DNA from 3 places in the Paenarthrobacter sp. 4246 genome. Region 2 is predicted to be linked to each of the others. Evidence: predicted binding sites of a transcription regulator. Region 2 holds the regulator's gene; each other region holds the start of a gene.
The links. The regulator Rex, encoded in region 2, represses fermentation and respiration genes when NADH is low (regulators of the CRP and FNR family bind a similar motif). The targets are predictions, from matches to a motif close to CTTGTGAANNNNTTCACAAG.

Region 1 (10,573 bases), on a different contig from region 2:
AGACATTCCACCGCTGAGCACTAGCGACGACCATGCCCAACCAACGCAGTGAACACTCACGCCTTCACGATGCCGGATCACGGCATCCAACCCGATATGTCCGTCATTACTGGGCGAAGGCTTCGTGCCCGTCAGAGCGGTGGGATTAGAGGGTCATGCCCTTCCCGAGGATCTGCACGTAGGGAGAGTTGCAAAAGCCGGGACTTACGTTCTCAAATCGGCTCTCACTATTTGCGGACAAGTTTCGCGGTCTCATATATGCTTCGACCAAGTTCAGTTTGGGGGGCCAATGAAGATCCGCAAAACGCTTGGTTGCTTCTGTTTTATTACTTTTTTGGGGCTGACGATTTCCTCGTGTGCGTCGTCGCCGGGAGGTTCAAGTCCGGGCGTAACTTCGCCGGCTAGCTCCGCTGAGTGTGCCCAGTTCTTGGCCGAGGCGCCCTGCGGGAAGTACACCAGCATTGATGGATCCGCAGACGGCACTCCGCTCCCGTGGTTATCTTCAGGCGAAGTGACAGCCCAGCTGGAAAAACGCGGTGGAGAAACATACTTGACGACGGTGATGCCGTGCGGGCCTCTGGATGGGCCCGTCACGATCACTGGCACCACCATGCGGCTGACTGGGCAGCAGGCCCTCGGCGCGGATGGCTGCATAGAGTCTGCCGGCGAACAACGGACATGGATTCTCGAGCTCATGCAGGGCAGCGTGGAGTTGGCGTACGCGGACGGCATCCTGACCTGGACGCGCGGTCAAGACTCCATCTCCTTCTCCACTTCCTGACCCAAGCTCGCAGCAAGTCACTGCATCAAAGGAATTCTTATCCGCTTCATCATTTAGGGGGACAACCTGGCACGAAAATTTGTGTACGTCGCTGCATCGACCTTCCTTATTTTGGCTGGTTTGGCTAGCCCCGCAACAGCGGCTTCAGACCCACCCGAAACCCCCTCAGGTGGGAGTGCCATAGACAAGTACGTGCAAAGCATCGGTACGGAGTTCCTGGAGAATCAGAAGAAGCTCTCTGACTTCAAATACTGGATTACTCAGCTTCGAGGAATATACGAGGCGGGCTACGTCGAACAGGTCAATGATGCCGCGACATTATCAACGAAAGTCCTGTGGAAAGGCCCCTCCGATCTTCGGGACACTGTCGCTTCTGAGGGCAAAGCCCGCGGAATCACAGTCACGTTTGCGGAGAGACCATACTCCGTCGCCGAAATCGATGCCGCCGTGAACCTGCTCCTGGCGCAAAAACCGTCATTCGAGGCCCTGGGATTCAAAGTTGAAAGTGTTGGCGGTATTCGAGATGACGACGGCCAGATCGAGATCGAAGGCCACGCACTCACGAGTCCGGCATTGAAACTGGCCGCTGACCAGCGGGCAGCCGTGGAAACCTCGGCGCAGGCTATCGCTAAAGTGCCGGTAAGAGTCATCGATGGCGTCCGGGTCGCCGCCGCGACCCGGATGAACGATACAAGTCCGTTCAATTCCGGCGCTTATATGCTCCACTCCACCGCTTACAACGGCTGTTCCACTGGCTTTGCGTTGGCCTACTCCAGGGATGCAACGTACACCAACACGGCCCGCCATTGCCGGAGCGGATATTGGAACGCGCGTGACAATTCCAACACGTCCTTGGGGTTGCAATGGCGGGACTCACCTGATGGCCAAGCAGTACTGCTCTCCGAGCGCGGCAGCAAGTGGATGTTCGATGGGGCATGGAACAACAGCGCGGGATATTCCAAGGCTGTGTCTGGTTACCATGACGTCTCCCTCGGTGATCGTGTCTGCACCAGTGGAGGAAATTCCGGGGTTCATTGCAATATCGGTATCTCCAAAATGGGACACAAGTGGAACGACGGCTACGGCGAAGCTTCCCAGATTGAAGGATTCATGCAGACGGCCGGAGCTATCTCTGCAATCGAAGGTGACAGCGGCGGACCGGTCCTCGTCCCATATGGCAACGGCACCGTCGGCGCTGCGGGAATGATCCAGGCCATTGTCTGGCCATGGACAAGCGGAGCCGGCTGCGGCAGCGTCCGCGACGGCGGAGGCAATCTATGCAGCGGCACTGTGTGGTTTACTTCCACCCGGACCATAGCCAGCAGCCTGGGGATGATCCTCGTAACCTGGTAACAGCTTTCCCGGCGCTGATCCTTGGCGCTGCTACTAGGTTGGTAGGGAATCTGACGCGGTCGGGTCTTCCGCACAGCGGCGACTCCCGATAATCACTGAACGTCATGGGAAGGGATTGGTCTGTCGCCCCAAACTGACGCCGAAATGCTAAACGCGCATTCCTGTTCCGTTTGCACGATTTGAGTCGGGCCCACATCTAGCTGGCGGTTTGCTGGGCCAGGGTGTGGGCGAGGCGGTAGGAGTCAGTTCCCGTTTCGATGATGGTCCCGTTGAACGTAAGCCGGTCGACGATGGCGGCGCAGAGGCGCGGGTCGGTGAAGGTTTTCGTCCATCCGGAGAAGGATTCGTTGGTGGCGATCGCGACGGATGCCTTTTCTTCGCGTTCAGTAAGGACTTGGAACAGAAGCTCGGCGCCGCGCTTGTCGAGTTCCATATAACCCAGCTCGTCAATGCAAAGAAGGTCCACGCGGCCGTAGCGGGCGATGGTTTTGGCCAAGGCCTTTTCGTTTTCGGCTTCTACGAGCTCGTTCACGAGCCGGGTCGCGAGGGTGTACTTGACCCGGAAGCCTTTCTCCGCAGCGGCCGTGCCTAGCCCGATGAGCAGATGGGATTTTCCGGTTCCTGAGTCGCCGATGAGACACAGCGGCGAGCCTTTGCGGATCCAGTCCCCTTTAGCCAGCGTGTGGATTGTTGCTTCATTGATGTTCGGGTTAGCGTCGAAATCAAAGTCCCCAAGCCACTTATCCCTAGGGAGCCAACGGATTTCACCCTTCGGATCGAGGAACGACGGTCCCGGTCATCACACTCGGCCAAGAGGAGTTCGGCCAGGAAGCCCTGATAACTCAGCTGCTCTTTACCAGCCACAGATAAGGCTTCGTCCAGGACGGCCCTGATCGTGGGTAGCCGCAGCCGCCTGCATGCCTGGTCCACGGCCGCAACGGCGGCTTGTTCGGTCAAACCCCGGCGCCTACGCAGGGTTTGGGACACAACAACTGGCGGGGTTGGGCTCATGAGATCTGCTCCTTGGTTGTGGTGACGACGCCGGGTTCGGTGGCATGAGTGGTGCGTTTAGCCAGCAGCTGGTCATAGCCGGCAACGGTTGGGGCCGGGCGCCTATCCGGCGGCAGACCGGCGATCACGGCCGCCGGATCGGCTAGGCGGCGCTGGGTGAGACTAACAATGCGGTGCTCGACAATTCCTTCTTTCGCGCCGGAATCGCATTCGGGCGGAACCCACCCCGGGGTGTTCCGTTCGGCGGCTACCCGTCTGGCTTCGACTGCGACGACGTCGGCGCTGACCGCACCGACTGTCAGGGCTGCGGTGATCCCGGCGATGACATCGGAGGCGTTCATGACCCGGTGCAGGAGCAGCACATCAATGAGTTCCAGGATTGCCTTGGTATCTCCATCGGTTTTTCGGGCGGCGGCCCAGAACGCGTCGTGGGCGGGCGTGAACGCCCCGGACTGGCGGGCTTGGGCCAAGGCCGTGGATCCAGGGAGCGCGCCGGGCTTTATACGGAGTACTTCAAGATAGTGGTCCAGCTGCACGCATTGGCGGCCTCTGCCGACCGTTCGAGGATGCGACGCGATCAGGGTCCGGCCGTCAAAGATCTTCACCTGCGTCGCTTGCAGGGAGACTCGTACTTTGCGGTTGATGAACCGTGCGGGGACGGAGTACTTCATCGATCGGACGGTGACCAGTGAGGACCGATCAACCCTGGGAGTTAGGACCAGGCCCGGATCAAAGGTTTCCGAGGGCACAGGCGAAAGCAGGGGTTGTTCGACGGCGAAGTCCTGCCCGATGGTTCGCAGGCGTTGGGAGATCCTGCGGGCGTCTTCTTCCTCGTCCCAGACCCGGAGTTTGTCGTTGAGCTCGGCGAGGGTCTTCACGACCGGGACCGGGGTTAGGAAGTTCCTGCGGAATCTGCCTATTTCGCCTTCAATTCCGCCCTTTTTATGGGCGCCGCCTATGCCTGGTTCGCAGTAAAAGGCATCGAAACCAAAATGCGATTTGAACAACACCCAACGCTCGTTCTCCACCCGCTGCCGGCCAGCACCGTAGACGACCTTCGTCACCGCTGAGGTGAGGTTGTCGTAACGGATATGGCGGGCAGGGACACCACCAATGGTGTTGAACGCTTCGATATGGCCTTCCAGGAAAGCTTCCTGGGCGCAGGTCGGGTAAATCCGATGAACGGACTTCCCAGAGTGGCTGAGTCGGAAAGCAAACATGTAGCAACGGGTCCGGACCCCGTCCAGATCCACCCACACATCCCCGAAGTCCACCTCCGCCTCCGCGCCCGGAGCGTGTTCCTGCGGCACGAAAGCCTCCACCGGGGCGTTTCCGGACTCAACCGCGATCGAAGCCCGCCGGGATTTGACGTATTGACGGACCGATGAATACGAAATGACCGCCTGGTGTTCATCAACCAGACGGTCAAAAACCCGTTGCGCAGTATGGCGTTGTTTTCGTGGAGCGTCCAGATCAGCAAGCAGCATCGCGTCAATGGCCGGCTTCAAAGGACCCAGTTTCGGGGCCCGACGTGTTGGTGGCTTCCGTTCAGGCGGTTCCGCGGCCGACAGCGCCTGACGGACCGTTCGTCTCGAGACGTTGTGCACCTTGGCCAGAGCCCGGATCGACAAACCCCGGACCCTGGCATCCCGGCGGATCCTCGCGAACAGCTCCACTCTCAACTCCATCACTGCCTTCCACTGTTGGAAAAGCACTCTGACGGAACCAACGGTGGGGTGGGCTCAAACGAAACTGCGATTCATCAACCGGCGAGCCGTAAAACCGCGCGAAGTGGGCTCAAGTCAAACTGCAAAACCGGTCTCCACTCAAACTGCCATAATCATCCGGGTTTATTGCTCGCGCAGCACGCGTTGGAGGTCCTCGGTGGCCAGCGCGAGGAGTCCGCGCAATTGCTCCACCCGCTGGTCCGGGACGTCGCCGGAGGCGTTGGCTGCGACAGCCTGATCCAGGAGTTTTTGGGCTTGTTTGTGATTCGCGCGGGCTACGTCCAGCGCATGTTCCAGTGCTGTCTCGTGCTCCAAAGTTGATTCATTTTCCATGAACCCATTTTGGTCAGGTTTCCCGGCTGATACCAGTGATTCAGCCGGGAAACCCGCGAATACTTCCGGGTACTAGGCGCCGGCCGTTTCCAGAACGGCGATGGGAGCCACGACGTCGCGGGCAGGGAACGACGGCGGGTTGACGCCGGCCATTTCCTCCATGACACGGACAACCTGGCATGAGTAACCGAACTCGTTGTCGTACCAAACGTAAAGTACAAGATTCTTGTCATTGGAGATCGTTGCCAGGCCGTCGACGATGCCTGCACGGCGCGAGCCAACGAAGTCCGTGGAGACAACATCGGGAGAATCGATGTAGTCGATCTGCTTCCGAAGATCGGAGTGCAAGGACATTTCGCGGAGGAAGTCATTGACTTCGTCCCGGGTGGTGCCCTTTTCCAGATTCAGGTTGAGAATGGCCATGGAAACATCCGGCGTGGGAACGCGGATGGCATTGCCGGTCAACTTGCCCTGAAGTTCCGGGAGGGCCTTGGCTACGGCCTTGGCGGCCCCGGTTTCGGTGATGACCATGTTCAGCGCGGCTGAACGTCCGCGGCGATCGCCCTTGTGGAAGTTGTCAATCAGGTTCTGGTCGTTCGTGAACGAGTGCACTGTTTCCACGTGGCCGTGGATGATGCCGAACTTGTCGTTGATGGCCTTGAGCACCGGGGTGATGGCGTTGGTGGTGCAGGAAGCAGCAGTGACGATCTTGTCATCGTCCGAGATGTCCTTGTGGTTGATGCCGTGGACGATGTTCTTGAGGTCGCCCTTGCCCGGGGCGGTGAGCAGGACGCGGGCAGCACCCTTGCTCTGCAGGTGCTGGGAGAGGCCTTCGGCATCGCGCCAGCGCCCCGTGTTGTCTACCACCAGGGCGTCCTTGATTCCGTAGGCGGTGTAGTCCACCGTGGCAGGGTTGTCCGAGTAAATGACCTGGACCTGCACGCCGTTGGCGGTGATGGTGTTGGCTTCCTCGTCCACGCGAATGGTGCCCTCGAAGGAACCGTGAACGGAGTCGCGGCGCAGAAGGCTGGCGCGCTTTACAAGATCGTTTTCGGCACCCTTGCGCACTACGATCGCGCGGAGTCGCAGGCCGTGTCCGCCGCCCGCCTTTTCGATGAGGATGCGGGCCAGGAGACGGCCGATACGGCCAAAGCCGTAAAGCACGACGTCGGTGCTGGTCCGGTCGTCAGCGCCGCGCTTGCCCACGATCTCGGCAAGCTCAGCGCGCAGGTACTCATCCAAGGAGGCGCCATTGCCTTCAGCCCGGAACTTTTCGGTCAGGCGCGCGATGTCAATGGCTGCTGCGCCGAGTTCCAGCTCCGACAGGGCGTTCAGCAAGGGTGCGGTCTCTTCGAGCAGGAGCTCGTGGTTGCTCATCCGGCGGGCAAATCGGTGCGCCTTGAGGATGTTCATGGTGGACTTGTTGATCAGGCTGCGGCCATGGATGCTGGTGACCACGTTGTTTTCCCGGTACAGCCGGCCGATCACCGGAATCATGGCCTCGGCGAGAGCCTCCCGGCCCATCCACTTATCAAGACAAGAATCTGACGTCTGGCTCACAGAACTACCTTCCTTGGGTCAACCACATACGTCCTCGTATGCAGATGGCAGCGGCCGCCCGGAGTAGTCCTGCGGCACATGCGCCGGCGGGCTTCGGTCCACCCACAGCGCCTTGAACGAGAGCAAAGAAAATCCGCCGGCTGCGAACGCAGTCCCGGCGGCAGAACATCTACGTTCACAAACCATTCTACGGCGGAAGGAGGGGGCGTAGTCCGCCCAGCGGCGTGAAATCACTCACACGGCGGGTTCTCGCCAGTCATAAATGGATGGGTCGACCGATACGCCGGGTTCTGTCATCCCCTTCCGTTACCGGAAAGAGAGTGGCGGCCATCCATCTACGAACGCCGTTGCCGACGCCCTCCAGCAGCCTACCCGGACACTCGGGCGAGCAGCCCTCAAACGTGTCCTGTCTGGCCTTGCTCCGGGTGGGGTTTACCTAGCCTCCCCGGTCACCCAGGGAGCTGGTGGTCTCTTACACCACCGTTTCACCCTTACCTGCTGCTCCGCGATGAAAATCATCACGCAGCGCAGGCGGTCTTTTCTCTGTGGCACTGGCCTGCGGGTTACCCCGAGTGGGCGTTACCCACCACCCTGCTCTACGGAGCCCGGACGTTCCTCGAGCCACTTTCGTGACGCGCGACCGCCTGGTCGACCCATCCGCCGTCCAGTCTACCGGCGTTGGGACCCGCCAAAGTCCCCGGTAATATCGACGGGTGCTGATTCTGCTGCCGCCTTCCGAAGGCAAGACCCCCGCCCCCAAAGGTCCCGTCATCGAGTGGGAGTCGCTGAGCTTTCCCGAGCTGAATCCCTACCGGGCAAAAGTGCTCGAGGCCCTGGGCACAGTGAGCGCACACGAGGATGCACTTTCACTGCTGGGCGTCGGCGCCTCGTTGCGGGGCGACATCGAACGTAACACCCGGCTCCATACCGAACCGGCAGCGCCTGCGCACCAGGTGTATTCGGGGGTTCTCTATGACGCCCTGGGCTATAACAGCATGACGCCGGCCCAGCGCCGTAAGGCCACTGAGTCCATTCTGGTGGTTTCCGCCCTCTGGGGCGCCATCGGCTTTGGCGACCACGTGCCCGCCTACCGGCTGTCCATGGGGACTGCACTGCCCGACGTCGGACGCCTCGCCTCCTACTGGAAGCCGCAGCTTAACGCCGCCCTCGCCTCACGTGCCGAAGGAGAACTCCTGGTGGATTGCCGCTCCAGCACCTATGCCGCTGCTTGGGCTCCCCCGGCGGCGCAGACCGTCAACGTTAATGTGTTCAATGAAGCCAATGGCAAGCGCACAGTGGTGAGCCATTTCGCCAAACACACCCGCGGCGAACTGGCGCGACACTTGCTGACCCGGCGTGGCAAGGCTCCGGCAACCCCGGACCAGCTCCTGAAGGCTGCCGGAGAAGCCTGGACTGCAGAACTCGTAGAAGGCACTGCCCGGAAGCCCCACGCGCTCAACATCATCCTGTCCAGCTGAGTTCAGGCCGGGAAGAGTGAGACCCGGTCAGTTCCAGTCGGCCGAACGGACCAGGATGACCCCGGAGTCCGGGCAGAAAACAATATCGTCCTCTGCCGCAGCCTTGACCTCGGCGAGGTCGCCAGGGCTGAGCATCATGCCCGAGCCTTCGGATTTGCCGTGGAACAGCCGGGCGGCGCCGACCCCGCGCTTGGCAATGGTCTTCTCGTAAACCGCCAGCAATCCGGCGTCCAGGGTGTCGGCGAACGCTGCCCGCTGTCCCCGAACCACAGTTTCTTCGGCGGCAATCTCGGCTATGGCTTCATCCAGTTCAGCACGGATGCTGCCGAATGAGCCCTGGATGTCGTCAACGATCGACTGCTGTGCGGCCTGACGCTCGCGCAGAGTATCCAAGCGCTCCAGGATTTCGAGCTCCACGTCTTCAAGGTCAGAGCGGCGCTTGCTCAGTGAGGCAATGTCGCTTTGGAGCGCCACCAGATCCTTGGACAGGCCGGTGCCGCTGTTGAGCCGGGTCTCGTCACGTTCAATCCGGGTGGCTACCTGCTCCACGTCGGCTTCCGCCCGGCGAAGTTCGGCCTCGGCGTCATGGACGGCAACTTTGGCTGCTCCGAGTTCGCCGTTGGCCACGTTCAGCGCATCCGTGAGGTCCGTGATCCGGGGATCTGTCTCCAGGACTTTCCGGCGGCCGGCCAGTGACTTCAGCTTGGCATCCAGCCCCTGCAGTTCAAGCAATTTCAATTGTTCTGCCGGTGCTGCTTTCGCCACGCTTACCTCCGCTTATCGCTGCCGGGCCTGGAGATCAGTTCCGGCCGGACTTGCCCCATTCTGTTGAGGCTGTCCGTATCCTTCTAGACTCTAGTCCCCGCCGGGAGTGAGTATGAAGTCCCAGGGATCACTGTTGGTGCTGCTGACACGGATCTCGACGTCGTAGCCTTGGTCCGCGAGCACGTTGCCCAGCGCTTCTGCGGCGGCAGGCAGCCACAGCCACTCGCTGGCAAAGTGTGAAACGTCGATCAGGTACGGCCGGCCATTGCTTGCACCCTCACGGGCTTCCGAGGCCGGGTGGTGGCGCATGTCTGCGGTCACGTATACGTCGGCATGGCTGGCACGAACGGCGTCGAACAAGCTGTCGCCGGCGCCACCGCAGACGGCAACCCGCCGCACCAGCCCGTCCTTGTCTCCGGCGACGCGGACGCCGCCGGCCACTGCAGGCAGCATTTCGAAGACCCTCGCCGCGAAATCACCGAGCGTGATGAGTTCCGGAAGGTCACCCACGCGGCCGATGCCCTCTTCAGGCAAGCCGTTGGCAGCCGGAGTCAGCGGCTCCACGTTTTCCAGTCCGAAGGCGTCGGCCAGGACGTCCGACACTCCCCCGACTGCGGAGTCGCCGTTGGTATGGACGGTCAGAAGGCCCGTTCCGGCCTCGATCAACCGGTGCACCGCCATGCCCTTGGCAGAGGTGGCGGCCACGGAGTTCACCCCTCTAAGGAGCAAAGGGTGGTGAGTGATCAGCAGACCGGCGCCCCACTCAATGGCTTCGTCAATGACAGCCAACGTGGGGTCTACGGCAAAGAGGACCTTGGTCACCGGGACGTTGGGGCGTCCCACAACCAAGCCAACTTCGTCCCATTCCTCGGCCAGTGACTCGGGCCAGAGCTCTTCAACAGCAAGCAACACCTGGCCAAGCGTGGGATCTCCGCCGGCGTCAACTGTTTCGTCCTCTTCAACTGTTTGGTCATCATCGACCGAATCCGCATCAGAAATACCGGTGTTTACTGCTTCCATGCTCCTATTCTTCCCTACTTCTTCCCTGCCACGGCGGATATGGCAGTTCCGCCACCCGAAGACCTGCCGGGTGCCGTAATTCTCCCGTAAGGTGAAGCGGGAATCATCAAGCCCTCCGATCCATTGAAGAGAACATGAAAACTTTCGTACTTGGCGGTGGCTGCTTTTGGTGCCTGGACGCCGTTTACCAGAAAACCCGCGGTGTCAGCTCGGTTGTTTCGGGCTACACGGGCGGCCACGTCCGCGATCCCGACTATTACCAGGTCTGCTCAGGTACTACGGGCCATGCCGAAGTGGTGGCAGTAACCTTCGACGAAACCGTGGTCCCCGAGGAGGTCATTCTGGACATGTTCTTTGCCCTGCACGACCCCACCACGCTGAACCGGCAAGGCTATGACGTGGGTACCCAGTACAGGTCGTCGATGTTCTACACCACCACGGAAGAGAAAGTGCTGTTCGAGGAAGCCATCGAGCGCGCCCAGGCACTCTGGCCGGATCCAATTGTGACGGAGGTCAGCCGTCTGCCTGAGTTCCACGAGGCCGAG
Region 2 (10,573 bases):
GGGAATCGTGCTGATCTTCGGCACTAACTGGCTGTCCAAGCGGTTCAACCAGAGCGGACTGTTCTAATGAAGATTCATAACACCCGCGGCGGACGGGTCTTTGACGCCGCAAACTACGTCTTCCTGAGCCTGGTAGGCGTCATCACCCTGCTGCCGTTCGTCTACGTGATCGCCGGGTCCTTCGCCAACGAGGCCGAGATCACCCGGCGGGCGTTCTTCGTCTGGCCCGAGCAATTCACGCTGGGCGCCTACGAGTACATCTTCTCCACCCCCGCCTTCACACGGGCACTCATCACCACCGTCCTGGTGACGCTGGTGGGCACCTTGATCCAGCTCATCCTGACCGTCACCATGGCGTACCCGTTGGCGAAGAAAAACCTTCGGGGCCGGAAGCTGATCATGTCCCTGGTGGTCTTCGCCATGGTGTTCTCCGGCGGCATGATTCCCACTTTCCTGCTGGTCAAAGACCTGGGCTTGCTGAACAGCTACTGGGCGCTGATCCTGCCCGCGGCCATCAACCCGTTCAGCCTGATCATCATCAAGAACTTCTTCCAGGAACTCCCTCAGGAGCTGGAAGAATCCGCCAAGATGGACGGTGCCACGGAAATCGGGATTCTCTGGCGGATTCTGCTGCCGCTGTCCAAGCCGGTGCTCGCCACGTTCGCGCTGTTCTACGCGGTGGGGATCTGGAACGATTTCATGTCACCCCTGCTCTACCTGAGCGATAACAACATGTGGACCTTGCAGATGTACCTGCGCCAAGTCACGGCTGCCTCGGACCTCCTGGGTACCGGCAACGTGGATCCCTCCTATATCCCGCCGGAACAAGGCATCAAATTCGCCGTGATCGTGGTGGCCACGCTGCCCATATTGATCTTCTACCCCTTCCTGCAGAAGCACTTTGCCAAGGGCATGCTGATCGGTTCCGTCAAGGGCTAAGCGCGGTTCCGCTTCACGCCGCATCAACTGAAAGGACACCCATGAAAATCCTCCTCGCGGGCGACTCCACCGTTGCCGCCTGCCCCAGTTTCGAGTACCCCATGAGTGGTTGGGGTGCCCACCTTGCGCCCGAAACCTACTGGTGGGCTGCCGTCCATAACTACGCCAAGGGCGGTGCCACCACGGAGTCGTTCCGCGAGGAGGGTCTCTGGTATCAACTGATCAACCAGACTGTCCACGGAGATTTGGTGCTCATCCAGTTCGGGCACAACGACCAGAAACGTGAACACCTGGCCGCGCGCACGGGCTACACCGACAACCTCAAGCGCATGGTGGCCGAGGTCCGCAGCAAGGGCGGCATTCCCATCCTGTGCACCTCAGTGGAACGCAGGCATTTTTCGGACGGGCAGCTGGAGGTCACACTGGGGGACTACCCTGTGGTGGTCCGGGAGCTTGGCCTGGAGCTCGGCCTGGACGTTATCGACCTCAATCAGTGGACGCGCTCGCTCTACCAGGAACTGGGGGAGGAAGGTTCCAAGGAGCTCTTCTTCCACTTCGCACCGGGCGAGCACGCACACTGGGCCGGTGGCCTGGAGGACAACACCCATTTCCACAAGAAAGGTGCCAGGCGGATCGCTGCCTTCGTGGCGGAGCACCTGGAATCCCTCGGCTACGGTTTGTCTGCGACCCTTAGCGCGGGGGCGCGTGCGTGATGCACTGCAACCCGCTGCGGGGTCCTGCGGATGTGGCTGATTGGGTGGCAGAGGGGCCGGTTCAGTTCGGAACGCATGAGTTGGGAACGGACGAGTTGGGAACGGACGACGACGGCGGCCCGGTCTCGGGTGGCGACGGCAACACCGCTCTGGTCCTGTCGGGCTCCCTCGATGCGGAGGAGCACGGCGACCACGCGCATTGGACGCTCTGGTGCCCGGAGGAACTTCCCGATCACGTGAGGATCTCGTGGGAGTTCCTCCCGTTGGAGGAGCCCGGCCTGGCCATGGTGTTCTTCGCAGCCGCCGGCCACAGGGGCGAAGATCTGTTCTCTCCGACTTTGGCGCCCCGCACAGGCTTCTATCCGCAGTACCATTCGGGAGATATGGACGCCCTCCACGTCTCCTACTTCCGGCACAAGCACGCTTCCGAGCGCGCGTTCCGAACCTGCAATCTCCGCAAGAGCGCAGGCTTCGAGCTCGTGGCGCAGGGAGCCGACCCGCTTCCACCCACCGGGGATGCCGATGGGTTTTATCGCATGGAAGTGATCAAGGACGGCCCTCGGGTAGCCTTCTCCATCAACCAGCTGTTGCTCTTTGAATGGACCGATCCCGCGGACGTACCCCTCCGGGGCGGTTACTTCGGAATTCGCCAGATGGCACCCCTGAAAGCCGCCTACAGGAACCTCTCCATCAGCCAGCTGTAGCCCCTGACGCCCTGTGATGGCGCACACGAAACCATGACGTAGGATGTCCACATGCCCCTCTTTGACCTTCCCCTTGAGCAGCTCCGCGACTACACCTCAAACGTGGTCCCGCCAGCAGATCTCGATGCCTTTTGGGACCGCACCATCACCGAGGCCAGGGCCTTGCCGCTTGATGCTGTGTTCGAACCCGTGGACAACTACCTCTCAGTGATCGACACCTTCGATGTGTCCTTCGCCGGCTTCGGGGGAAACCGCATCAAGGGCTGGCTGCACCTGCCGGCACACCGTGAGCCGGGCCAGCAGCTTCCCGTGGTAGTTGAGTACATTGGCTACTCCGGTGGCCGCGGGCTGGTCAACCAGAACACCCGGTGGGCCCAGGCCGGCTACGCACACTTCATCATGGACACCCGCGGGCAGGGCTACGGTGGCGTCTCGGGCGACACTCCGGATCCGCACCCGTCAGCCGGTGGAAACAACTATGCCGGGCTCATGACGCGGGGTGCCGACCACCAGGACAACTACTACTTCCGACGGGTGTACGTGGACGCGTTCCGTGCCGTAGAAGCGGCGCAGAGCCATCCCGCCGTCGACCCCTCCAAGGTAGTCCTGGCAGGTGTCAGCCAAGGTGGCGGCATTACTGTTGCCGCCGCTGGGCTGACGGCTGGAAGACTCGACGGCGTCATCGCCGCGCTGCCCGACGTCCCGTTCCTGCAGGACTTCCCCCGCGCCATTGACATCACCCCACGGGGGCCCTACCCGGAGATCGCCGGTTTCCTGGGCCGGCACCGCGAAAAGTATGAGCCCACCCTGGCCGTCCTGAACTACTTCGACGGCGTACACCTGGGCCGTGCCGCCACCGTTCCTGCACTGTTCTCCGCTGCGCAAATGGACGACATCTGCCCTCCGTCCACCGTTTTCGCGAGCTACAACAGCTACGGCACCGGCTCCTCGGGTGCCCCGGACGGTGCGCCCGGCGGTGCGCCCGAAAAGGACATCGAGGTCTACCGCTTCAACAACCATGAGGGCGGCCAGGAACACCACTGGATCAAGCAGTTGCAGTTCCTGCGCAAACATTTGTCATGATGGCGGACGCGATTTGCCCGGTGTGAAGAACCGCGGTTATGGTGTGGCTATGACAAACCGTTGGTATGCGTATTTTTCGTTGGCTCTGGAGGGGCCCGCGTCTAACTGACACGCATCCAACTTTCCTTCAGAGCCAACAGGGCAGAGATCATTCTCTGCCCTTCGCCATATCCGGCGGGTTCTGAAAAGGGGCCCGCTCCGCATCCCGGAACAGGACCCAGACATGACCAGCATCGCTGCAGAACCCACCGAATCGCTCGAATCCCCTGACGCGGGAGCCGCTGACGCCGCGCATCCTTCCACCTCCAACCTTCGGGTGGCACGCTTCGAGCCGCTTCCGGCGCCCCAGGACCTCATCGCCGAGTTGCCGCTGGATGCCCGCTCAGCAGCCGTCGTCGACCGCGGCCGCGACCAGGTCCGCGCCATCATGGACGGTGTGGACGACCGCCTCCTGGTCATCGTTGGCCCGTGCTCCATCCACGATCCCAAGGCCGGGCTCGAATACGCCCGCCGTTTGGTGAGCCAAGCGGAGAAGCACAAGGAAGACCTGCTGATCGTCATGCGGACCTACTTCGAGAAGCCCCGCACCACGGTCGGCTGGAAAGGGCTCATCAATGATCCCCACCTGGACGGCAGCCACGACATTGCCGCCGGCCTTCGCGCAGCCCGTGGATTCCTGAAGCAGGTAACCGCCCTCGGACTGCCCACGGCCACCGAGTTCCTCGAACCGATCAGCCCGCAATACATGGCTGACCTCGTTTCCTGGGGAGCCATCGGTGCGCGCACCACTGAAAGCCAGATCCACCGCCAACTCGCCTCCGGACTGTCCATGCCCATCGGCTTCAAGAACGGCACCGATGGTGACCTGCAGGTGGCGATTGACGCTTGCGGCGCCTCTGCCGCCGAGCAGGCCTTCCTGGGAATCGACGACGACGGCCGCGCGGCCCTCGTAGCCACCTCCGGCAACCCGGACACCCACGTGATCCTGCGCGGCGGACGCAAGGGCCCCAACTACTCCCAGGATGATGTCGCGGCTGCTACCGCCAAGCTCGCTGCCAAGGGCTTGAACCCGCGCCTGATCGTGGACGCCAGCCATGCAAACAGCGGCAAGAGCCATCACCGCCAGGCTGAGGTTGCCTTGGAAATCGGTGCGCAGCTCGAAGCCGGGGAGACCTCGCCGATCGCCGGCGTCATGCTGGAGAGCTTCCTGGTGGGCGGAGCCCAGAACCTGGACACCGCCAAGCAGCTTGCGGGGGAGCAGGAACTTGTTTACGGCCAGAGCGTCACCGATGCCTGCATGGAATGGGATGTCACGGCCTCGGTGCTGGAGCAGCTCGCAGCCTCGGCCCGGAAGCGTAGGGCTGTGGTCGCGGCGTAACGTGCCCGATTCGGGGGTTCCCTGCGCATCATGACGTGCGCGCGGATTGCTGGCAGGGAACCCCCCTAAATGGCGAGATCAGAGCTGCGGGCTCTTTCACATTGGCCCCATCAGCCTCTAGAGTATCTAGCACATGGTTGTTTGATGGCTCAGCATCGGCACACCGTTCTACTGGGGGTGTCCTAACCGGCTGAGAGCAAAGGAATATGGGAAATGTCCGCAGAGACTAACTTCTCGAATGCGCGTTTCATGACGGTGGCCGAAGTGGCCGACGTCCTGCGTGTTTCCAAAATGACCGTGTATCGCCTGGTCCACTCAGGGGAAATGCCCGCCGTGAGGTTCGGGCGTTCCTTCCGGGTTCCTGAAGAGGCCGTTGCCCAGTACCTCAAGGGTGCCGTGGTGGACGGACAATCCGAGACCGCCTGAGGCTGCCGGGGTCCGTCCCGCGGACCGTGGTCACAGGGTGCCCCTCTGAAGCGGTACTCTGTTAAGGAACGTTTTACGTCAATGTAAGAATCTGTCAGTTGTACTTGTCTGCTTCCGCGGATCTGTTCCAACAGACAGGAACTTCTAGTTTGTAAGGAACTTTCGTGGGTTCAGTTATTAAGAAGCGCCGCAAGCGTATGGCCAAGAAGAAGCACCGCAAGCTGCTTCGCAAGACTCGCCACCAGCGCCGCAATAAGAAGTAGAGATACTTCATCAAGCGTGAATGCCCGTTGCCTCTCGAGGTGGCGGGCATTTTTGCACCCCAACCCTCTCTCACGTCCCTCGGGTTTGGTGGGGTTCTTCTCTCACGTCCCTCGGGTTTGGTGGGGTTCTTCTCTCACGTCCCGCGGGTTTGGTGGGGTTCTTCTCTCACGTCCCGCGGGTTTGGTGGGGTTCTTCTCTCACGTCCCGCGGGTTTGGTGGGGTTCTTCTCTCACATCCCTCGGGAAAAACCCGAACTGACCGCGGGATCCCGCCGTGCTGACCTGAGAGAGCTCTTGATCTTCTTCGTGGCTGAAGAAAAGTTGTCCGCCAAGTCATCCTTTCCGAATTTCAGGACCGTCCAGCCTGCTGCTTCGAACGCCTTGTCGCGTCGCCGATCGCTAAATATCTGGTCCCGTCCAAGATGATGGCCGCCGTCGTACTGTATTGCTACCCGCCAGCCGCGGAACCCCAAGTCCGCAGAAGGCGAAAATGGATCGTCCGGCCGGAGGCGCAACTGAAGCTCCGGTTCGGGGATGCCGGCGTCCAACATTGCCAAGCGGAGCAGTGACTCCGGCGCAGAGTCGGAGCCAACACGCATGAGCTCTAATGCTTCTCGTGCCCTAACGACGCCCTGTAGATTCCTGTGCCTGCCCACCATCTCGCGAAGTGCCTCCAATGTGGTGAACGGGGTATCACGTTCTTCGAAGTCCGGCCTGGGTCTGCGAATGAGCTCGTCACCCATACAGACGAGGTCGCCGAGCGGAAGGCGTCTGGCAAGATCCAACCAGGTACGCGACCGAGTGCTGATCCGGATGCCTTGAAAATTCTCTATCTCGTCGGCGGAGGCCACTACCGTGTGTCCGATGACGCCCTTGCGGCGGACGGACGGGAGATGCCGCGGCTTACTGAGATGCAACTCATTGGAATCAGACAGCCACGGTGGGAGGCGCACACCATGCAGCCTCGCAGCCGTTACATGGGATATCCATGCCCCTGGACTTGCGGCCGACAGCGACCTTGCAGCCGCCGATAGCTCGAAATCCCAATCCGATGGACGATAAAGGCCACGGCTGACTCCATCTATTCCTACACGATTCCAGAGGTGCGATTGCTTCAGGCCTGCGGCCTTGGCCTCGGCAATTGTGAATGGTGCGTTGGTAAGTCGGGGCGGAAGGGGCATCGCGTTCTGCATATCTGGCATTCTCGCCCAGAAACGCTTGAGTCATCGTAAGTTATCCACAGGCTCGGCGAGGCAGTCGAGGGATGTGAGAGAAGGTTTGGTTTAAGCCCGAGGGGTGTGAGAGAGGGGTTGGCTCAAGCCCGAGGGATGTGAGAGAAGGTCAGATGCGGGGGCCGCGGAACCTTGAGAAACCCCGCCACAGGCCATATACCGCTCCGCCAACTGTGGCGGCCTTGAGGCCGAGCGTTGCTGCGCGGCGACCGGAACGGAAGTCGTACACGGGCCAGTTGTTCTCGCGGGCGTGCCGGCGCAACTTGGCGTCAGGGTTGATCACCACGGGGTGACCCACCATGGTGAGCAAAGGTATGTCGTTGGCGGAATCGCTGTACGCCCAGCAATGATCCAGATCCAGGCCCTCGCGATCAGCGACGAGCTGGACCGCGACTGCCTTCGCCGGTCCGTGCAGGATGTCGCCCACGAGTTTCCCTGTGTACATGCCGCCTTCCACTTCTCCCACGGTGCCAAGGGCACCGGTCAGTCCGAGCCGGGTGGAAATAACCGTGGCCACCTCGATCGGTGTCGCCGTGACGAGCCAGACCTTGCGTCCAACCCTGAGATGCTGTTCCGCGAGTGCCTTGGTCCCCGGCCAGATCCGCGACTCGATCATTTCGTCGTAGACCTCTTCGCCCAAGGCTTTGATGTCATCCACGGTGATGCCGGCAGCAAGGGTAAGCGCCGAGTCGCGGACCGAGTGGACGTCTTCCATGTTCTCGCCGCGCATGACGAATTTGAACTGCTTCCAGGCGAATCCTGCCGCTTGCGACAACGTGAAAGCCTTGCGTTCGTACATTTTGCGGGCTACGTGGAAGAGGCTGGCGCCCTTCATCAAGGTGTTGTCGACGTCGAAGAAGGCGGCTTCGCCCGTGCGCTGCTGCACTTTGTCCTTCTGCGCAGCGGGCTTCTGCACCAAGGCATCTGCGACCACGGCGGCGTTCTTCTCCTCGGGCATGACTTGAGTCTAGTCAATCGCCGCGGTCAGCGTTCGAGGACGCACGGCGGCGTCACAGTAGGGCGGCGGATGTGAGAGAGGGTTGGCCGGTAGGGCGGGGGATGTGAGAGAGGGTTGGCCGGTAGGGCAGGGGATGTGAGAGAGGGTTGGCCGGTAGGGCGGGGGATGTGAGAGAGGGTTGGCCGGTAGGGCAGGGGATGTGAGAGAGGGTTGGCCGGTAGGGCAGGGGATGTGAGAGAGGGTTGGCCGGTACCTTTGAGACATGGCTATTCCCGACGTCGTTCTCCTCACCAAAGCTGACTGCCACCTGTGCACCGAGGCGCGTGCCGCCGTCGAGCGTGTCACCAGAAGTCTTGGCGTGCAGTGGAAGGAGCAACGGATCGACGGCGATCCCCAACTGCAGGAGCGTTTCGCGGAAGAAATTCCGGTGGTGCTGGTGGACGGTATCCAGCGTGATTTTTGGAAGATTGACGAGGAACGGCTCACCCGCACCCTCAAGAAGGCCCTGGAGGGCTGAAGGGTTACCCGTTGGTAATGGCTTTTGTTGAGTCCGGCCCGGGGGTCATAGAGTGGAACAACAAAGCGACGCAATGGAGAATACCGTGACTGCGCTGGAACCGTCCCCGGAGGCTGCAACCGGGGACAATGAACCTGCCACCAAGCAGATCCCGCCCGCGGCTGTGGCCCGGATGACGCTCTATTTGCGCGCGCTCAACTCCCTGTTGGCCGAAGGCGTGGAGCGGGTCTCGTCCGAAGCGTTGGCGGAAGCATCAGGTGTCAGCTCGTCCACCCTGCGCAAGGATCTTTCCTATGTAGGCTCGTATGGGACGCGCGGTGTCGGCTATGAAGTCCAGTACTTGAGCCGCCACATTGCCGCCGCCCTTGGCCTGACCCATGACTGGAAAGTCGCCATTGTGGGCGCCGGTAACCTGGGCAAGGCCCTGGCCCGGTATGGCGGCTTTGAGTCCCGCGGCTTCGACGTTGTAGCCATCTTCGACGCCGACCCCATGGTGATCGGCAACGAAGTAGGTTGGCTTCGCGTCAGCGACTCCGCGGAGCTTGAGCGGGTTTTGGAACGCACCCACACCAACATGGTGGTGCTGGCGTTGCCCGCCACCGTAGCCCAGTCAGTATGCGACCGCGTGATTGCCGCCGGGATCCGGAGCATCCTAAGCTTCGCTCCGGTGCTGTTGCAGGTTCCTCCGCACGTGAACCTCCGCAAGGTGGACATGGCCACGGAGCTGCAGATTTTGGCGTACCACGCACAACGGGCGCAGACACCGGGCCAGGCTGTTTAGCCTTCGCCGGGTCCGCGCCCGCGCTTGAAGCGTCTGGAACTCTGAGTGTTTAGCGGCCGTACGGGTTCTGGTAAGGGTTGCCGAACGGCTGCGCCTTGCGGAAGTACGGGGCCGACGCCGGCAGGTACAGCATGACGATCGCCGCGACTCCCAGCAGGATCACAATGAGCTGCAGGATGCCGTAGGTGGCACCGAACTGGAACAGGCCGGTGAGGCCCAGGACGGAGATGGCGGCGAAGACGGTCCCCAGGATCCGTGCCCAGTTCTTGCCCTTGCGGACGGGGAAAGCGACCAAGGCGTAGAGGCCGAGGGCCAGAATCGCGCCGACGACGGCGCTGACGCCGATCACACCGCGCATGCTTTCCATGGACCCTGCGGGGATGTCGGTACCCTGCTGGCTTGCCTGCTGGTTCATGGCGTTGATGAAGGCATCAGCACCAGTGGTGGCCAACAGGAGCGAGCTGATGGCGGAAAGAACGCCGGCTGCGACGATCATCCAGAAGGCGTAGTTGACCATGGGCGGCACAGCGGTGGGACCGGGCTGCTGGCTTGGCCAGTTGGTGTCCTGTCCGTATTGCGGAGCGGCGGGAGCCTGACCGTACGTGGGTGACTGCTGGCCGTACTGCGGTGCGGCTGGGCTTTGCTGGCCGTACTGCGGCGCGGCTGGGCTTTGCTGGCCGTACTGCGGTGCGGCTGGGCTCTGCTGGCCGTACTGCGGTGCGGCAGGCTGGGTGCCCGGCTGCTCGGGCTGGTTGGCATCGCCCGGGTTTGACGGCGGGTAGGGAGGGTTGCTCATGGCATTCCTTTGCTTGTTCGACTGCTGGTGCGGCCGCCGGGATCAGCAAAATGACCCTGCCCCCAGCGTGGTTCTGCTTCCACCGTACCTCCCGGGTCTGACGCTGCAGGTGATCCCACGCAGGTATTTCCGGCTCACGGCAAAAATCATCATGTTGGCTTACGCCTTCATGATGAAAGCCGCGGCAATCCGAGAGGATTTACCGCGGCCTTCAGCCTGTACACCGTCGATAAGGCACGACGACGGCAGTTGCGTCAGCGCTAAGCGTGACCCTTGACTGCCTTGAACCAGAGTTGTGAATTCGGAAGCCACATCAGAACTACGGCTACGGCGCTGACGAGGAAGCCGAACCAGTTGCTACCAAGGCCCGTGCTGGAGCCGCCGGCGCTGGCCGCACTGAAAATGGTGAGGAGCAAGGAGATGCCGGCCACGATGGTGAGGGCGAGGCGGGCCCACTCTTTCCCTTCCTTCATCTTCATCGCCAGGACTACCTGCGCCGCTGCCACGGCCAGGGTGAGAATCAGGATGATCAGCAGGATGGCTGCAACGCCGGGTGCGAACGCGAAGAGGGCAATGATCGCGAAGAATCCGATCAGCCCGAACAGCAGGCCAAGGAGTCCGGAGATCACCCAGATGAAGTACGAAACCTTCAGCTCGGTGGGAAGGCCCTGGGTCTTGAACATTCCCGAGAATCCGCCCTGGGGCATGACGTCGTTGAAGTTGCGGGGTCCGTCAGTGGGCATTTCGAAGTGGAAACCAGGCTGCCCCGGGGCGGGCTGTCCA
Region 3 (10,573 bases), on a different contig from region 2:
GTGGATCGATACCCACGTGGCACCGGAGGAAGTGTTGAGCATGGCGTTGAGCAGCGGCCAGTCAGCAATCGCGTCGGAACCGTCAGCCATGGATTCGGTCTCGCGGTAAGGCGATGCCACCGAGCCCGAGTCCAGGTGGTCACGGCCGATCACGATCGGAGCCTTGACCTTGCCTTCTTTCACGAGCTGGTTGAACAACAGACCAGCCTTATGGCGTTCGCCGTACCCGAGCCAGCAAATACGTGCCGGCAGGCCTTCGAATTCCACACGGTCCGCTGCAGCGTCCAGCCACTTGTGCAGGTGGGTGTTCTCCGGGAAGAGCTCCTTGATGGCCTTGTCCGTCACGGCGATGTCCTCGGGGTCACCTGACAGGGCAACCCAGCGGAACGGGCCAAGGCCCTCGCAGAACAAAGGACGAATGTATGCCGGGACGAAGCCCGGGAACTCGAACGCCCGGTCATAGCCGCCCTTGCGGGCCTCGTCACGGATCGAGTTGCCGTAATCGAAGACTTCGGCGCCGGCGTCCTGGAATTCCACCATGGCCTGTACGTGGCGAGCCATGGATGCCTGCGCCTTCTTGGTGAAACCTTCCGGGTCGGCTTCGGCTTCGGTGTGCCACTCATCGACGTTGATGCCCTCGGGAAGGTAGGACAGCGGATCGTGCGCGGACGTCTGGTCCGTGACCACATCAATGGTCAGCTCTCCGGCCTTGTGGCGGCGCAGCAGTTCCGGGAAGACCTCGGCGGCGTTGCCCACGTAGCCGACGGACCAGCCGCGGCGCTCTTCCTTGGCCTTGTTGACCTTGGCTATCGCGGTGTCCAGGTCCGTTTCGACCTCGTCCAGGTAGCGCTTGCCGGCGCGGCGGCGCAGGCGGGTTTCGTCGACGTCGACAATAAGGCACGCGCCGTCGTTCAGGGTGACAGCCAGCGGCTGGGCGCCGCCCATGCCGCCACAACCGCCGGTCAAAGTCAGGGTGCCCGCCAACGGACCTTCGGTGGAACCGGCTGCCGCCGGTGCCGGGTGACGGCCCGTGTTCTGCCTGGCGGCAGCGAGCTTATTTCCGACGGCGGCGAACGTTTCGTACGTGCCCTGCAGGATGCCCTGGGTACCAATGTAGATCCAGGAACCGGCCGTCATCTGGCCGTACATCATCAGGCCCTCGGCCTCGAGGCGGCGGAACTCGGGCCACGTTGCCCAGTCGCCCACAAGGTTGGAGTTGGCCAGAAGTACGCGCGGCGCCCACTCGTTGGTCCGGAATACACCTACCGGCTTGCCGGACTGGACCAGGAGGGTCTCGTCCTTTTCCATGCTTTCCAGGGTCCGGGTGATCGCATCGAAAGCGGCCCAAGAGCGGACGGCGCGGCCCGTACCGCCGTAGACGACCAGGTCATCGGGGCGCTCGGCAACCTCGGGGTCCAGGTTGTTCATCAGCATGCGCAACGGCGCTTCGGTCTGCCAGGACTTGGCCGTCAGCTCCGTACCCCGGGCAGCCTTGACCGGGCGGGCTCCTGTAGTGAAATCGGCGGGTGCCATGGTGGCTCCTTCGTCAGTGGGAAGTGTGTGCTGGAAAGATCTTCTGCTTCTACTAAAGCCCCTTTATCGCGCGGCAGGAACGGCTTTTGGAGTGGTGCTGTCCGGGATTACAGACCCGCCAAGCCTCTCGCATTCCAGCGGCAAAGAGCGCATGCTGGACCCATGGCAACGTTCCGCGTTTCGACCCTTGTCGCAGCACCACCCGAGCACGTTTTTGCGACTTGGACGGATCTTGACCGGTACCCCGAGTGGATCGGCGGAGTCACCCGGGCGGGCGACTTGGTTGGTTCGATTGATGAGCCCGGCAGCCGCTACACCTTGTGGTTCGGGCGGATGGCAAGCCCCACCGAAATCCTTGAGGTTGAGCGGCCTTGGCACATCCGCACCCGCTTTGGCAATGCAATCTTGAAGGGCGAGTCAGATGTAATGTTCACTGCCGAGGGCCACGGCACGCGCATCAACCAGGTGTTCGTCACCCGGGGATTTATCGCTGGAATCTTCGGCCGGCTGTTCGCCATGGGCTCCTACCGCGGCAGCTTCCGGGGCGAGCTTGAGACCTTCCGAAAACTCGTCGAGCGCGATGCCTTGGGGCGGGGCTAGCTAGCCCCCAGGTCGCCCGTGGATCCGGACCGACAATTCGTCTGCCGCTTTCCGGATACGTGAAGCCAGCACCGGCCATTGCTCAGCCGGCACTTTGTCCTCCAAGAACGTGACGGCGACTGCCGCCGTCGGCCATCCAACGTGGTCCGTCACTGCGGCGGCGATGGAGCCGAATCCAGGCGTAATTTCGCCGTTTTCCGTGGCGTAGCCACGCTGCCGCACCTGATCGAGGTGAGACGACAACGCGGAGTATTTCATGATGGGGAACTCCACCTCGTGCCGCGAAGTGAAGGCAGCAGCGTTCGGATACAGCGCCCGGACCTGCGACTTTGGCAACGCGGCCAGGATCGCGCGGCCTGACGCGGTGAGGTGGCTGGGCAGGCGGACCCCGACGTCGGTCACCAGGCTGGGGCGGTTCTTGGCGCGTTCCTCCACGATGTAGAGAACGTCGCGCCCATGGAGCACTGCCAGGTGTGCGCTCTCGCCGATCACATCAACCAGTGACGCGAGCATGGGCCGGCCAAGCCGTGACAAAGGCTCCTGGCGCGAGTATGCGGAGCTGAGTTCGAAGGCGCTGATGCCGAGCCCGTATCGCTGCTCTTCGTGGAGGTGCAGGACGAAGCCGTTGGCCTCCATCACACCCAACAGGTGGTAGACGCTGGATCGCGGCAGGCCCAGTGCCGTGGCAATGTTTGACGCCGCCATCGGGCCTCGTCGCGAGGCCAGCAGCTTCAGGATCCGCAGGGTATTCTCGGCGGCAGGGACTTTGGAAGTGGCCTTGCCTGGTGCCACTGGCGACGTTGTCATGGTTCCTCACTGCTCAGGGTTCGGGACCAGCGGAACAAACGTCTGTCCGGTATCCCGTACTCAAGCGTGCACCCTGAGGTGCCACGCAGCCAACCCGTCGAGCTTGCCCGGTGTCTGGAGTGCCAGACAGTCCCGGCTTGCCCAGGCCACGGGCCGCGGTTGGGGCAGGACCCGGGCTACGGCTTGGGGGCAGCGCCCGCGCCGCCAGGCTTTACAGCTGCCGTCGCTGGCACTGGACCCTTCCGACGCAGCAGGAACGCGATGGCACCGGCAGCGGCCAGGACCAGTGCCGCAATCAGGCCGATGGTCCAACCGCCCAGCCCGGTAGAGGAAACTGCCAAGGGAGCCGCCGCCTCTGGCGACAAAGACTCCTCCGTAGCCGACTCGCTGGGCCACGTCGCAGCCGGCGGGACGTCGACATCTGTGATGTCAGGACGTTCAGCATCGACAGGCTCGCCGTCCGGCGCCTCGCCGGTGACGCCAAGCGCGACGGCGGAACCTGGGGCCTGCGGCCATGGCACCACGGTGGGGGCTGCCTCGAACAACCCGGAAGAGTCAACCCGCGGCACATTCAGGGGAAGTTTACCGCGTGCCTGCTCTGCCTCTGCGGCGGCTTTCGCTGCTTCGGCAACCCTCGCCGCCTCCGCCTGGCGCGCTGCTTCGGCGGCCTTCGCAGCGTCAGCCACCACACCGGCGTCGACTGCTGCCTTGTCAGCCAGCCCGGCGAGTTCGGCGATCATGGCGTCGATCGAGGCAACGTGGGCGGCGGTGGTTTCGTCGCGCTTGGCAGCAGCAAACTGCCCGGCGGCGGCGAACGCCCGAAGGTCAGCCCGGCTGCCCTCCAGCGCCACAGTGGCAGCCGCCCGCCGTTCCGCCCCCTTGTCCAGGGTGGCGTAGGCAAGGATGCGGTTGTCCAGATCTTGCGCAGCAGCGAAACCATACTCAAGGAAATAGCGGACATCTGCGTGGTTGGCAGAGCCCAAGGCAATATCCGCGGCTTTGTTGACGTGACTGCCGCCCTGGGCCAGTAGTTGATAGACCCGCTGACGGTCCGCGCCGAACGCAGACACACCGCTTGAGTCCCGTGCAATGGCTTCCGCGTGGCCCTTGGCCACGAAGTCCTTGATGGCCGAATCCCCACCCACGAGGGCGGTCGCGGCGGCCTTCTTCACTTCAGGTGTGCCGACCAGTGCGAGATCCAGGGCGACCTGCCGGGCTTCCTTGATGAGTGCGTCAAGATCGGCACCGGGAGCGGTGAGGGTCGACAGCAGTCCGGGCAATTCCTTGGCGGCTTTTGCGAAGGCTTCCTTGAACGGCTTCTCGGAAGCCACGCTTGCGCTGTCCAGGACATTTCGCGGAACAGCCTGGGCACTGAGGAGATCACGATCAGCAGTCAGACGTGTCGTGTCTGCTTTGCGGGCGGCCGCGGTGGTGTTTCGTGCTTGCTCCACGGCGGTCTTCGCCCGGTCGGCGACTGCTGCAGCACCGACAGGGTTGGCCTTGACATCGTCTTTGACCTGCTGGAGCAGCGAAGTCACGGCGGTCGCCTCGGTGTGATGGTCTGCGGCGACAAACTGGCCGTAGCGGAGGAAGTCCGCGATTGCCTCAGGGTTGTTGGTATCCAAGGCTGCCTGGGCTCCGAGCGTAACGGCAGCTACGGGGGAATCAGTCAGGTAGGTTACGGCCTCCCGGTCCTGCCCTTGAGCAATATTTCGCCAGCCTTCAAGAACGAACTTCTCCACTGCTTGGTCGCCGGACTCCAGGACCTTCGATGCAGCAGCCTTGATCCGGGGGTTCTCCACCTCAGTGAAGAACGTCGCCGCAGTGCGCAGATCGCCTTTCCACGTCTGGGCCCATCCCACCGAGAGGAAGCCGGCGATGATTGCGGGATCATTCGCCGCCAGGACGTTCTTAGCTGACGAGCGAACATGCGCGCTCCCCCGCTCCGTCAGCTCGGTGACCAACTGCTTGCGGTCCGCTGCCAGCGACACGTCCTGACCGCCGTCGACGAATGCCCGGATCGCATCGCTGCCACCTGCAAAAGCTGTCGCCGCAGCGGCGCGGGTCGCGGGTCCACCCGTCCTCCACAGCTCCAGGACGCCCGCCGCGTCCGACGCCCGCTCCACGTATGGCAAAGGAGCCTGCGACGCGCTGGGAACCTCAAAATCGGGAATGTCGTAAGCCTGGGCTGGGGATGCATAGAGCAAAGACGCGCCAGCCAGAACGGCAACAACGGCAGCGGCCCAGCGGCGGCGGGTGTCACGAAGTACAGAAATCAAAAGTCCCCCATAAGGATGCGGTGGCAGCGCTGAATTCAAGGGGGGCGACGCTGAAAGCGAGGGATGCCTGACCGTATTGATGAGCTGTCCGCGGTCATCATATCCGAACGGAGGCTATGACTTTGACCACCTTCCAAAACCGCCCTGTCCGCCAGGGCAGCAGTGTCTGCGATCAAAGACACCAAACCCCCGTGAGTCCGATCACAAGAGGCCCAAAAGTGATCTGCTGGATAGCGATCCCCTCCCAAAGACGAGAAGGTTTTACTATGCAACAAACCAAGCTGGCCGCGGAGAACTCTGTCCTCCAGGCCGCGGGTACGGCGCTCAACCGAGGCCTGAACGTCCGCCACATCCGCTTCATGGCCCTCGGATCCGCAATCGGCACGGGCCTCTTCTACGGCTCGGCTTCTGCGATTCAGAAGGCAGGCCCGGCCGTCCTGCTGGCCTACATCATTGGCGGCGCGGCCGTGTTCATGGTGATGCGTGCCCTCGGCGAAATGGCTGTCCGACACCCGGTGTCGGGCTCCTTCGGCCAGTACGCGTCCAAGTATCTGGGACCGTTCGCGGGTTTCGTGACCGGGTGGACGTACGTGTTCGAGATGGCCATTGTGGCCATCGCCGACGTCACGGCTTTCAGTATTTATATGGGCTTCTGGTTCCCACAGGTGGACAGATGGATCTGGGTCCTGGCCATCATTCTGTTCCTTGGCGCCATGAACCTGCTCAGCGTGAAGGTGTTCGGTGAACTGGAGTTCTGGTTCTCGCTCATCAAGGTGGTGGCGATCATCGCCATGATCGTCGGTGGTGCGGCGATCGTCGTGTTCGGTTTCCAAACGGGCGACGGCGGTGGCGTGGCACCGGGATTGGGAAACCTCGTGAACCACGGCGGTTTGCTCCCGAACGGTTTCGAGGGGCTCCTGGCCGCGTTCGCAGTGGTGATGTTCGCCTTTGGCGGGATCGAAACCATCGGCATCACCGCGGGCGAAGCCACCAATCCCAAGAAAGTCATCCCGCAGGCAGTCAACACCGTTCCGGTCCGCGTGCTGCTCTTCTACGTACTGACGTTGGGTGTGCTGATGAGCATCTTCCCGTGGAACGAGATCGGCAGCAGCGGCAGCCCGTTCGTGCAGATCTTCGACGGCCTGGGCATCCCGGCCGCACCGCACATCCTCAACGCTGTGGTCATTACTGCCGCGCTCTCCGCTATCAACAGCGACATCTTCGGAGCCGGCCGCATCCTGTTCGGCCTCGCCCAGCAGGGCCACGCACCCAAGAGCTTCAGCAAGATCTCCCGCCACGGCGTTCCGTGGATGACCGTCGTGATGATGGGCGGGATCCTGCTGGTGGGCGTCGTATTGAACGCCGTCATTCCGGAAGATGTCTTTGTGCTCATCGCCTCCATCGCGACGTTCGCCACAGTGTGGGTCTGGGTGATGATCCTGGCGTCGCACGTGGCCATGAAGCGGGAGATCAAGCGCAAGGGGCTGCCGGCGTCGGAATTCGGTTCTCCGCTGTGGCCTGCTGCGTCCATCCTGACCATGGCGTTCATGGCGATGGTCATCGTGATCCTGGGCGTCTTCGAGGACACACGGGTAGCCCTGTACGTGGGCGGAACCTGGCTGGTCCTCCTGTTCGTGGCCTACAAACTGTGGGTCCGCGGGGGCGGCTTGCGCCGGGCAGAACTGGTGGATGAGACGGCCGCCCTACCGGTGGTGAAGGCAAGTTAGTTTGTGAGGCGTGTGGGCTTGTGCCCCGGCAACGGTGGTGCTTTGGATTGGTAGTTATGCCCGGTGGGAGTGCGGACCTGAAGTGTGTGCACGTCACCGGGCATGCTAGCGACGGCCCAACCCGGATTTTCCTTGGTATGGTTGCAGGCTTCGCACAGCCCGGCTCCATTGTGGAGATGTGTGCTGCCTCCTGAATGCCAGGGAATGACATGGTCGATGTGCCGGATGGGCGCGTCGCAGTAGGGAGTACGGCATGTGTTGTCCCGGAGCTGGATGAAGCTCCGCAACCGTTGGGGGAAGAACCGTGCTTTTGAGTCCATAGTCAGGAGCTCGCCACTGCCGGGAGCGGTGTACAGGCGGCGGAGCAGCACTGCAAATTCGCTTCGTTCCGTGCGCTCGCGGCGTTCCGTGCCCTCGCGGCCCCGATGGACCTGATCCTCCAACCCGGAGGGCTCGTCGACAAAAAGCGCCCTTGCCCATTCCGCGGGGACGATTCCGTAGCCATCAAGACGGGCAGGCTCGGAGTCGCCCTGGAAGAGCATGCGATCCGTGATGACGAGGTTGAGGTTGATACCTGCAACACCACCCGGCGTGCCGGTAACGCGTTCGGTCAGGGTGTCTGCCATGATTTGGCCGCGGGTCCGCTCATCCCCACTGGAGCGGACGGAATCAGCCGTCCGGGACAGCGCGGCATAAACGGCCACCCCTTGAGCGACCGGGAGTAGTGCGGTGAGGTACGTCATGGTGTCCGGAGCAGGACGCAGACTGACCGTCCGTTCCGTGGCGGCATGGCTCGCTCGTTGCGCCACTGACCTCGGGTCACGGCGATACGCGGCGGCTCTGGCAGCGGAGATGATGGCCTTGTCTCCGGCCCCGTCGAATGTTCCGGTGTCAGGGGCCAGTTCCTCGTCCACCGCGGCCCGGTCTTCAACGGACAGGCAGGCTGTTTCCTTCACGAGCAACGTAGCCCGCCACTCGTTCAACTGGCCCGACTCCAGCGCTGCCAGGGTCCGCGGCATCTCCATGACCAGCGCCTTGGCGAGCCCCAAGAGCCTTGATCCCTTATGGGGCGACTCGCGTCGCGCCATCGCCACCTGCGCAGCGACGCCCATCCCTCGCTCAGCCGCAGGAACCCCGGCTTGGGCCTGCTCCGCCCGCTGCGCCAGGTCAAATGCCACTGCAGCACGGGCATGCCGGGCGGAAATTGCAGACTTCAACTCCTCAAGATCGCGTATTTCATCGATAAGCCCCGAGCTATCGGAAGCGATCGCAAGCGACTCGAGTGCAAGGACGAGACCCCGAATCCCCATGCCGGCTGCGGGCACTTCAGGAGCAACCGCTGAAGAAGCCAATACACGGTCAGGAAGCGGCGGCGAAGCCAGTGTTGCCCGCTGCGATCGCCGAATTCTGCCCATACAGGCACTCTTCCAGCGACCTTGTCCGAACATCAGACCCAAAGTTGTCTATGTGGAAAACCCATAAACATCTGTGTGACAAGCCCGCCAAGTGACAGTTGGCCTAGAGGGAGGCGGCGGCGGAACGCACGGCCTCGGACAGCGGGGTCGACGGGCGGCCGATCAGCTTCTGGAGATCACCGCTGGTGACCAGCAGATCGCCGCGCGCAATTCCAAGATCAGAGTCGGCAAGGATTTCGGCGAAGGCGTCCGGCACGCCTGCACCCACCAGGATCTGCTGGTATTCGTTGGCGGGCAGATCGTTATAGGCAATCTCGCGGCCGGCGGCGGAGGAAATCTCAGAGGCCAGCTGGTCCAAGGTGAAGGCGTGGTCTCCGCCCAGTTCGTACACCTTGCCAGCCTGGTGATCCGCCACCAGGACAGCGGCCGCAGCCTGCGCGTAATCAGCACGCGTGGCGCCGCTGACCTTGCCGTCTCCCGCACTACCCGCGATGGCACCCTGCGCCAGGGTTCCCTGCAGCTGCTCGGTGTAGTTCTCCAAGTACCAGCTGTTGCGCAGCAGGACGAACGGAACACCGGACTCCTTGAGGAGCTCCTCCGTTGCCTGGTGCTCGGCGGCCAGTTTCATTCCCGTGGTGTCCGCGTTGGCAATGCTGGTGTAGGCCAGCAGTTCCACGCCCTCCGTCTTGGCAGCCTCAATGACCGTGCGGTGCTGCTCAACCCGCTGGCCCACTGCGCTGCTGGAGATCAGCAGAACCTTGGTGGCACCCTTCAGAGCCTCGGCAACGGATGCCGGGTTTTCGTAGTCCATCTCCTGAACCGTGACGCCGCGTTCGGCGAAGTCAGACAGCTTCTCCACCGAACGGCCGGTGGCCACAATGTCCGCCGCGGGGACGTTGCGCTCTAGAAGGGCCTCTACTACGTGGCGGCCAAGCTGTCCGGTTGCTCCAGCGACAACGATGCTCATGGGTGGTTCCTTTCAACGGAAGTTTTGCTCTGTCATGGTGGATAACGAGCCCCACTTCCGGAAACTTCCCAAAAGTTAGTACGCACTTTAAGGTAAGGTACGCACATGAAAGTAAGTGACCTCCCGGCGCCGCTCCCCGCAACCATTGCCGACGGCGTGTTCCCGGCTGGTTGCCCCAGCCGGACGGTGCTGGATCACATCACCAGCAAATGGGGCGTGCTGATCCTGCTGTCACTCTCCGAAGGCGATCAGCGCTGGAGCGAATTGCGCCGCCGGGCCGAGGGCATCAGCGAGAAAATGCTCGCCCAAACCCTCAAGACACTCGAGCGGGACGGGCTGGTCCGCCGTGACGCACAGCCCGTCATCCCGCCCCGCGTGGATTACAGCCTCACCGAACGCGGCCGCGAGCTCAGCACGCTGCTCATTCCCTTGGTGACATGGGCCTTCGACAATGCCGAAGCCATCATCGGCGGCCAGAACTAACCCAGCGGCGCCTTACCTGGCCGACCAGCCGCCGTCCATGGTGTAGCTCGCGCCGGTAACCATGCCGGCGTCGTCGGAGGCCATCCACGCAGCCAACGACGCAACTTCCTCCACCTCCACCAGGCGCTTCACTGCGGACTCCGTCAGCATCACCTTTGCCAGGACCTCGGCCTCGGGAATGCCGTGGAGCCGGGCCTGATCGGCAATCTGCTTCTCCACCAAGGGCGTGCGTACATAGCCGGGGTTGATGCAGTTGGAGGTAACCCCCCGTTCGCCGCCCTCCAACGCGGTGACTTTGCTCAGCCCTTCCAGCCCGTGCTTGGCGGAGACGTAGGCACTCTTGTAGGCGGAGGCCCGGAGTCCGTGGACCGAAGAGATGTTGATGATCCGGCCGAACCCATTGGCGTACATGTGCGGGAGTGCGGCCCTGATGAGGAGGAACGGCGCCTCCAGCATCAGGGCCAGGATCCGCCGAAACTCCGCGGGTTCGAACTCCTCGATGGGCGCGACCCTCTGGATGCCGGCGTTGTTGACCAGGATGTCGCAGTCAAGGCTGAGAGCGGCCAGGGCGTCGACGTCCAAAAGGTCCACTGTCCAGGCCGTGCCGCCCAGCTCATCGGCGAGTGCCGCAGCTCCGGAGGCATCGACGTCGGCCACTACTACTTTCGCCCCGCGGGCGGCGAGCGCCCGGGCACAGGCCGCCCCAATACCGCTCGCCCCGCCGGTCACCAGTGCTTTGCGTCCGTTCAAGGAGTTGTCCAC

Region 1: a site for Rex is predicted at 6,987-7,006, ahead of ABIE35_RS05435 (glyceraldehyde-3-phosphate dehydrogenase). Genes of this name have one in related genera too.
Region 3: a site for Rex is predicted at 5,408-5,427, ahead of ABIE35_RS09115 (ALF repeat-containing protein). Genes of this name have one in related genera too.

The regions. Positions count from the first base shown of each region.
Region 1 covers NZ_JBEPOP010000003.1:15,107-25,679, reverse strand. Annotated here, with positions in the region: gene ABIE35_RS05460 (hypothetical protein) at 512-781, shown strand; gene ABIE35_RS05455 (hypothetical protein) at 974-2,134, shown strand; partial or broken gene istB (IS21-like element helper ATPase IstB) at 2,331-3,145, opposite strand; gene istA (IS21 family transposase) at 3,142-4,833, opposite strand; gene ABIE35_RS05440 (hypothetical protein) at 4,996-5,205, opposite strand; gene ABIE35_RS05435 (glyceraldehyde-3-phosphate dehydrogenase) at 5,278-6,765, opposite strand; RNA gene rnpB (RNase P RNA component class A) at 7,029-7,421, opposite strand; gene ABIE35_RS05425 (YaaA family protein) at 7,479-8,243, shown strand; gene ABIE35_RS05420 (zinc ribbon domain-containing protein) at 8,271-9,008, opposite strand; gene ABIE35_RS05415 (Nif3-like dinuclear metal center hexameric protein) at 9,099-10,028, opposite strand; gene msrA (peptide-methionine (S)-S-oxide reductase MsrA) at 10,163-10,573, shown strand, end outside.
Region 2 covers NZ_JBEPOP010000001.1:502,778-513,350, reverse strand. Annotated here, with positions in the region: gene ABIE35_RS02380 (ABC transporter permease) at 1-67, shown strand, start outside; gene ABIE35_RS02375 (carbohydrate ABC transporter permease) at 67-939, shown strand; gene ABIE35_RS02370 (rhamnogalacturonan acetylesterase) at 981-1,652, shown strand; gene ABIE35_RS02365 (DUF1961 family protein) at 1,652-2,356, shown strand; gene ABIE35_RS02360 (acetylxylan esterase) at 2,408-3,439, shown strand; gene ABIE35_RS02355 (3-deoxy-7-phosphoheptulonate synthase) at 3,663-4,817, shown strand; gene ABIE35_RS02350 (helix-turn-helix domain-containing protein) at 5,031-5,243, shown strand; gene ABIE35_RS02345 (30S ribosomal protein bS22) at 5,408-5,506, shown strand; gene ABIE35_RS02340 (endonuclease domain-containing protein) at 5,737-6,105, opposite strand; gene ABIE35_RS02335 (HAD family hydrolase) at 6,848-7,696, opposite strand; gene ABIE35_RS02330 (glutaredoxin family protein) at 7,959-8,213, shown strand; gene ABIE35_RS02325 (redox-sensing transcriptional repressor Rex) at 8,287-8,994, shown strand; gene ABIE35_RS02320 (hypothetical protein) at 9,044-9,790, opposite strand; gene ABIE35_RS02315 (hypothetical protein) at 10,051-10,573, opposite strand, start outside.
Region 3 covers NZ_JBEPOP010000004.1:261,617-272,189, forward strand. Annotated here, with positions in the region: gene hutU (urocanate hydratase) at 1-1,533, opposite strand, end outside; gene ABIE35_RS09105 (SRPBCC family protein) at 1,696-2,133, shown strand; gene ABIE35_RS09110 (IclR family transcriptional regulator) at 2,134-2,940, opposite strand; gene ABIE35_RS09115 (ALF repeat-containing protein) at 3,117-5,219, opposite strand; gene ABIE35_RS09120 (amino acid permease) at 5,486-6,946, shown strand; gene ABIE35_RS09125 (HNH endonuclease) at 6,943-8,256, opposite strand; gene ABIE35_RS09130 (SDR family oxidoreductase) at 8,465-9,328, opposite strand; gene ABIE35_RS09135 (winged helix-turn-helix transcriptional regulator) at 9,434-9,811, shown strand; gene ABIE35_RS09140 (3-hydroxybutyrate dehydrogenase) at 9,824-10,573, opposite strand.